3 regions of the Lysinibacillus sp. NPDC097287 genome follow, and region 1 is predicted to be linked to each of the others. Evidence: riboswitches for the same ligand, from Rfam matches in the RefSeq annotation. Region 1 holds a riboswitch; each other region holds the start of a gene.
The links. A riboswitch is a leader RNA that binds a small molecule or an ion and turns the genes downstream of it on or off. The one in region 1 is predicted to bind cobalamin.
Positions count from the first base shown of each region.

Region 1 (2,269 bases):
GGCGTAGCAGGGATGATTGGGCATTTTATTACGGCACTAACATCCGGATTCCCACTTGGGCCATTGCATCTTATTATTGCAGCTGAAATGTTTGTAGTAGTGTGGATATTTGGTATTATGCATAAAAAAGGTTTGAAATTTTGGAAATGGCCAGTGGCACTTGTTTTAAATGGTATCATTGCACCACTGCCTTTTTATTTCATCATTAGTCCGGCATTTTTCTGGGGAGCATTACCTGGTCTGTTCATGGCAACACTCATTAACTTAGTGATTGTCGCTGTAGCGATGCCAGTCATTTCGAAAGTTTTTGTACGAAAAGAAGGGCGAGTACATTGAGAAATGCAGTAAGAATTGGCGGCTTGATCGCAACAACAGATAATGCCGCGGCCATTGGTGAAAAACCGCAAGATATTGTGGCTGCACCTGACAAATTATCGGCATATTTAACGGCACGGGTAACATTTTTAGAGCAGCTCGCTGCTAATGCTATTCCTACACATATTTTACTTGCTAATTTTTCAGGGGATGAAGCATGGAATCACTATGTAGCAGGAATTGAGCAGGTATTTGATGAAATAGGTCTAGTTCGTCCACCCGTAGATGGTTCCTCTGAGTCAAATATGCCAACATTACAATCAGGCTTATCTATCACGATGATTGGTGAGATACAAAAGCGTGCCGCATATGAGCATAGTGAGCTAATTTGGTACACATACGGACTGCCACTTGTTGGTAATGAGGTGCTAGAGCAGCCTGAAAATGTTGCGCTGTTACAACCTATTTTTGATGCCTGGCATAAAGAAATTGTACAGCAAGTTTGGCCGGTTGGTTCAAAGGGACTTCAAGTTGAGTTTTCACGATTATTTGGTGGTAAAAAAGTAGAATGCTCACTAGATGTTGCAAAAACTGCAGGCCCATGTACTGTCATTTTACTCGGGTTGCATCCCGAAAAAGAGAAACTAGCCCAAAATATTTTCACAAGAAATTTTGAGAAATTGTGTATAACTACAGGTTAATTGGGCTTGCTTCGAGCAAAAGTAGTGGCTTGTAAACTACAAAGTGCAAAACACCTCTTGAAACATTAAACACAATATGTTAGATTTGTTTAGGAGTTAAAACACAATATATAGTATTTTGGACAAGCGGTACCATTATGGTTTAATAGGGAATTCGGAAATAGAGTCATCTAAAGCCGAAGCTGTCCCCGCAACTGTGAGTGCTGACAAATGATCAAAAAGCCACTGTGAAAAACGGGAAGGCGATCATTTGGCTAAAGGCACGAGCCAGGAGACCTGCCGTTACGTTCAAGACAGCAACACATTCTTCGGGGATTGAGAAGTGGAGGCGAGAGATTTGTCCACTTCTTTGTGTACATGTCCTTCATTTCCATTTCCGATTTTTATGCGACCACGCAACCGATACAGGTTGTGTGGTCGCTTTTTTGTGTGGCTGAAAGAAAGGGAGAGAGTATATGACGATTCAAATCGAACAGCAAATCGCTAAGTTAAAGAAAAAGTACACGGAGGATGAACTTGAAAGTTTTGTAAGGTTATCGGATCGTTGGCTACGAAAAAATGAGGACGCTACGTTTGAAGCGTGGGCAGATGCGATGATTTTACAAACGCTTAGCCTAATTGACGAAGAAGAACCGTACTGGACATTTGTCGCAGCACAGGTGTATTTAGAAAAATTATACGACCAATTTGCGAAACAACGTGGTATCGATGTGGAAGAGGTTTACAAATCATTCCCTGATCAGCTAGTGCGTTACACAGAAGCGGGTCTTTACCATGAAAATCTAACGACAAAATATAGCATGAAAGAATTAACGGAGCTGGCATCATATCTAGAGCCAAGCCGAGATGAACTGTTTACGTATATCGGTTTAAAAACATTGATGGACCGCTATGTTGTACGTGACTATACAAAAACACCAGTCGAATTACCGCAAGAACGTTGGATGGTAATTGCGATGACGCTTATGCAAGATGAAACAGAAAATCGCTTAGAGAAGGTACGTGAATCTTACTGGGCGATGAGTAATTTATTTATGACGGTTGCTACACCAACTTTATCAAATGCGGGGAAAACGCACGGGCAATTATCTAGCTGCTTTATCGATACAGTCGATGATAGCCTGCAAAGTATTTATGATACGAATACAGATGTGGCGACTTTATCGAAAAACGGTGGGGGCATTGGCGTGTATATGGGTAAAATCCGAAGCCGTGGTTCATCGATTAAAGGCTTTAAAGGTGCGTCGAGTGGT
Region 1 is NZ_JBIWCX010000009.1:12,085-14,353, forward strand. Features, by position in the region: gene ACIQ2D_RS13605 (ECF transporter S component) at 1-336, shown strand, start outside; gene ACIQ2D_RS13610 (hypothetical protein) at 333-1,016, shown strand; cobalamin riboswitch at 1,127-1,315, shown strand; gene ACIQ2D_RS13615 (ribonucleoside-diphosphate reductase subunit alpha) at 1,472-2,269, shown strand, end outside.

Region 2 (2,269 bases), on a different contig from region 1:
ATTTTTAGATTGTTAAAATATTAATAAAAACTGTTTCTATCATAGCTCATTATTCTAAAATTTCAACATCTCTTTTTTAAAATGTTCTATTCTCCATAATTTTTCGACAAATATTTCCTAGAATACTACCTGACTTTGCTTTAATTTATCAGAATTTTCTACATCAAACTTACTGAAAATAAATATTTTTCCAAAAAGGGATGGATTATTTTCCTTGAGCCGTGTTACACTTTGTCCTGAAAACTCACAACAATAACATTTTTTGGTGTAAGATGCTTACATTTTACTTAAAAGGGAAGCCGGTTCAAGTCCGGCGCGGTCCCGCCACTGTACTAGGGAGTTTTTATAGATATGTCACTGTCCAACGGATGGGAAGACCTATAAAACGATGAACTAAAGCCAGGAGACCTGCCAAAAAATACGTGACAAGTTTCAACCTACGCGGATAGGTGTGCAGCTTAGCAAATCGTTTTTCATTTGCTTTTTTTCAGCTATGCACTTTTCCAAAAAGGAGAAGTGCTTTTTTTATTGCACACGCTAAAAAAGATTCATCACCATAACTTAGGGTTGATTTCCGTTCCGACTGGGCGCTTTCCGGGGGGCGTCCGAAGAGCCGCTTCACTGGTTGCTGACGCTTCGCTTTCGCAACAAAACACAGTTTCGCTATGCTCGCTCCAGGGTCTCATCTGGGACGCTAATCCCCCAGGAGTCGCCCAGTCTCCACTACAATCAACTGGCAGTTTAAAATCAATATGCACTTTCGTCAAATGTCATCCACGACCTTTGGTGATGAATCAATAAAACAAAAGGAGGAAGAATGGTGAAATTTTCAATTTGGAAGCTTAGTTATTTCTTATTGGCATTTATCATGGTGCCAAATCGTGCATTTGCTATGCACATTATGGAAGGCTTTTTGCCGATTGAATGGGCAATTTTTTGGTGGGTCGTATCGATTCCATTTATTATTTTAGGATTACGTTCTATTCGTAAAACAATAGATGAGAATCCGGAAACTAAAATGATGCTAGGCCTTTCAGGTGCCTTTGCATTTGTCTTATCAGCTCTAAAAATCCCTTCTGTAACAGGCAGTTGCTCACATCCTACAGGTGTTGGGCTTGGTACCGTTTTATTCGGACCATTAGCAATGAGCGTGATCGGTACAATCGTATTATTATTCCAATCTTTACTTTTAGCACATGGTGGGCTAACAACATTAGGAGCAAATGTCTTCTCAATGGCCGTTGTCGGACCGTTTATCGTCTATTTTATTTTTAAAGGGGCACAAAAGATTGGCTTATCATTCTCACTAGCTGTATTCTTTGCAGCTATGCTTGGTGATTTAGGTACATATATTGTGACATCTGTTCAACTTGCACTTGCTTTCCCATCTGAAGTTGGTGGCTTTATGGCTTCACTCACTAAATTTGCTAGTATCTTTGCCTTAACACAAATTCCACTTGCAATTAGTGAAGGGATTTTAACGGTAATTGTCATGAACTTCCTGAAAAAATACAACGTCCGCGAATTAAAAGCATTACGTGTATTCTCAGCAAAGGAGGCACATTAAGATGAAAAAAAATTTACTGTTACTAGGAATTGTCGTGTTCCTTGCCATCCTTCCCCTATTCATACAAAAGGGCGCTGAATTCGGTGGTGCTGATGGAGAAGCAGAAGCAGCAATTGGTGAAATTAACGCAGAGTATGAGCCATGGTTTGAAAGTATTTGGGAGCCACCAAGTGGTGAAATTGAGAGCTTATTATTCGTGCTACAAGCTGCAATCGGTGCTGGTTTTATCGGCTATTTTATCGGTTTCATGCGCGGCAAACATAAAGAAGGTTAACAGCGATGTTACTCATTGATAAATATGCTTACATGAATAAACTAGCATCTGTTCATCCACTAGAAAAGATGACGTTTTCACTTGGGTTACTACTACTGTCGCTTTTTATTCGAGATGAACATATTTCACTCATTACATTTATCGTAATGAGTGCTTTTATCATTTTAGCCGCAAAAATCCCCTTTACGTATTATGCAAAACTACTACTGCTTCCAGGGTTTTTCCTACTCTCGAGCATAGTGACAATTTTGGTTTCTATTGCACCTTCTTCTAGTGTTTTGCCGTCACACATTTTGGATTTCCAACTGAGTACATGGACGATCTTTATCGGTACATCAAGTGTTGCAACGGCACAGGAGCTATTTTTCATCGTGCTTGGTAGCATTAGCTGTCTCTACTTTTTAATATTAACGACGTCGGTGCAGTCA
Region 2 is NZ_JBIWCX010000002.1:392,543-394,811, reverse strand. Features, by position in the region: cobalamin riboswitch at 247-430, shown strand; gene ACIQ2D_RS04920 (energy-coupling factor ABC transporter permease) at 818-1,567, shown strand; gene ACIQ2D_RS04915 (energy-coupling factor ABC transporter substrate-binding protein) at 1,569-1,841, shown strand; gene cbiQ (cobalt ECF transporter T component CbiQ) at 1,847-2,269, shown strand, end outside.
Region 2: it holds a riboswitch for cobalamin, as region 1 does, so the genes downstream of both, ACIQ2D_RS04920 (energy-coupling factor ABC transporter permease) here and ACIQ2D_RS13615 (ribonucleoside-diphosphate reductase subunit alpha) in region 1, are expected to answer to the same signal.

Region 3 (2,269 bases), on a different contig from region 1:
TAATATGCATTTTTTTGTGTTGTTACGTCAGCTAATTTTGCTTGTACGTCAGCGATTTTAGCTTTAATTTCTTTGTTTAACTGCTCACCTTTGTCTTTAACACCCATTACAGTAGCAAGTTGCTCGATGTCACCGTAAACGTCTTCAAAAGATGTTGCTGATTGAATAACAAATACTTTTACGCCAGCATCTTCAAGTACCTTTAGTGCATCTTTTTCACCAATTGTATAGGCAATAACTACATCCGGATTTAATGCTAAAATACGCTCACTGTTAAATACCATTGAATCCGAAACACGTTCGATTTCTAATGCTTCTGGTGGGTACGTATCATACTCAGTTGCGCCAACGATTTTATCGCCAACACCTAATGCAAATAAAATCTCTGTGTTACTAGGTTGTAAAGAAACAACTGTTTCTGGTACTGCATCAAAAGCTACTTCTACCCCACGGTCATCCTTCACTTTATAGCCTGATTCTTCACTTTGTGCGCCTTGTTTTGATGTATCCTCATTTGCGTTTTCTTCTGCTGTGCCACAGCCTACAAGTAAAAATGCAAGCATTAATACTGAAAGCCATTGGAAATTAAATATCTTTTTCAATTTAGACATTCTCCTTTTTCTTTTTCATTGGGTAAGACTTACTTACAAACGGAATTTCTGCAATGCCTGCTTGTTGATTCATGTAGACAGCCATGACAAAAAATACGTTTGCTAATAGACCTAGATAATTAAATAGAATTTCTGGTACTTCTCTCTCCTCGGAAACTTTATGGAGCGCACGATAAGATTTTTTTGCCTCACTACGACATAAGTGTAACGCCGCTGCTGCTTCCGTACCCTGTGGTAAAACAAAGCTTTGGATTGCTTCTTTTACATGACTCACATAGAAATCATAACGACTACTTAGCCAAGCTAAATCCTCGTCAGTAACCGCTAATTTTCCACGTACTGATCCGTTGACATGATAAGCCATAGGTAAAATTTCAAGTAGATCTTCTTTTACTACCTCAACAATCTCTTTTTTGACTGCTGCAAGTGCCACACCTACATGAGTTGTTAGGCAATCTGTTCGAATTTCAAAATCGACAGTCGCTACTTTTTCACGCATGAAAGGGTAACAGGAATAGCGTGCATCTTTCTTCAAACAAGGTCCCCTCTTTCTACTATGAAGATATTCTCGCTGCTATAAGGCCCTATATCTTTTGATAAGTCCATTCACGCATCAAACGTTTTGAGTCTGGCGTGAATGCCATATACCAATAAAAAAGCCATAAAAAAAGCCGCTCCTCTTCGAAAAGGAACGACGAAAATAGCATAATTGGTCACGTCATATAACGTTCAATATGTATTTGCCGTATATCCTCCTATCTTCCGAAGAGTGCTTATACGCTCAAATAAAGGTCGGTCTCCTGGCTTGTGCAGCTCACTACAATGATTTTGTAGCGAAATCATAAGAGCCTTCCCATCTACTAGAAGCATTTTTCTTCATTCGACAGTGGCATTCTCTTATTTCTTCTGCACTTACAGTTGCGGAAACAGCTTCGGTCTTACACCGAATTCCCGATTATGCTAATAGTTAGCACCTTTATTCTGCAAGAATTATTCACTTGTTAAGCAGTTTATCATAAATTAACACCCTTTAGTAGTCGAAAAGTTGCAAATACTCACAAAAACCAGCACTATTTTTCTTTAACGACTGGATTTCTGTTTTTACGCACGGAAAACAGTGCACTATGTACCTAAAAAACACATTGATTTATATTGGAAATTATAGATTTATTATTCCATAAAAATAACCTTAATTACGCATATGTTGTATCTCATACCTCAAATCTACCATATACTATATCAATAAAAGTCCCTGACATTTAACGTAAGGCTGTCTTGTATTTCTTTTTATATTTGGCATCTTGCTCTTTCTCGATTAAATTCTGTGCAATATTTAATAGTTTTGTATCGCCTGTTGCATCAAATAAATTTTTCAAGGATACTATAATATCATAACGAATAAGTGACGGATGTTTTTCATCGACACATGTATGGAATCGCTTCGCTAAATGCGAAACAACTAAATCCCTTTGCACTTGTCCACCTAATCCGATACGCCAAATCGATTGTAAACTATGTCTTGCTGTAACGGTTTTTTCATCATAAGTTACAGCCCAAATTTTCATAAAATCTTCTAATACACGTTCTTCTGGATCACTTTTTGCTGCAAGTGCACATAAAAACTGTGCTGATTGTGCACGTATATGCTCATCTTTAAA
Region 3 is NZ_JBIWCX010000007.1:134,635-136,903, reverse strand. Features, by position in the region: gene ACIQ2D_RS11980 (ABC transporter substrate-binding protein) at 1-602, opposite strand, end outside; gene ACIQ2D_RS11975 (hypothetical protein) at 604-1,146, opposite strand; cobalamin riboswitch at 1,385-1,604, opposite strand; gene ACIQ2D_RS11970 (hypothetical protein) at 1,871-2,269, opposite strand, start outside.
Region 3: it holds a riboswitch for cobalamin, as region 1 does, so the genes downstream of both, ACIQ2D_RS11975 (hypothetical protein) here and ACIQ2D_RS13615 (ribonucleoside-diphosphate reductase subunit alpha) in region 1, are expected to answer to the same signal.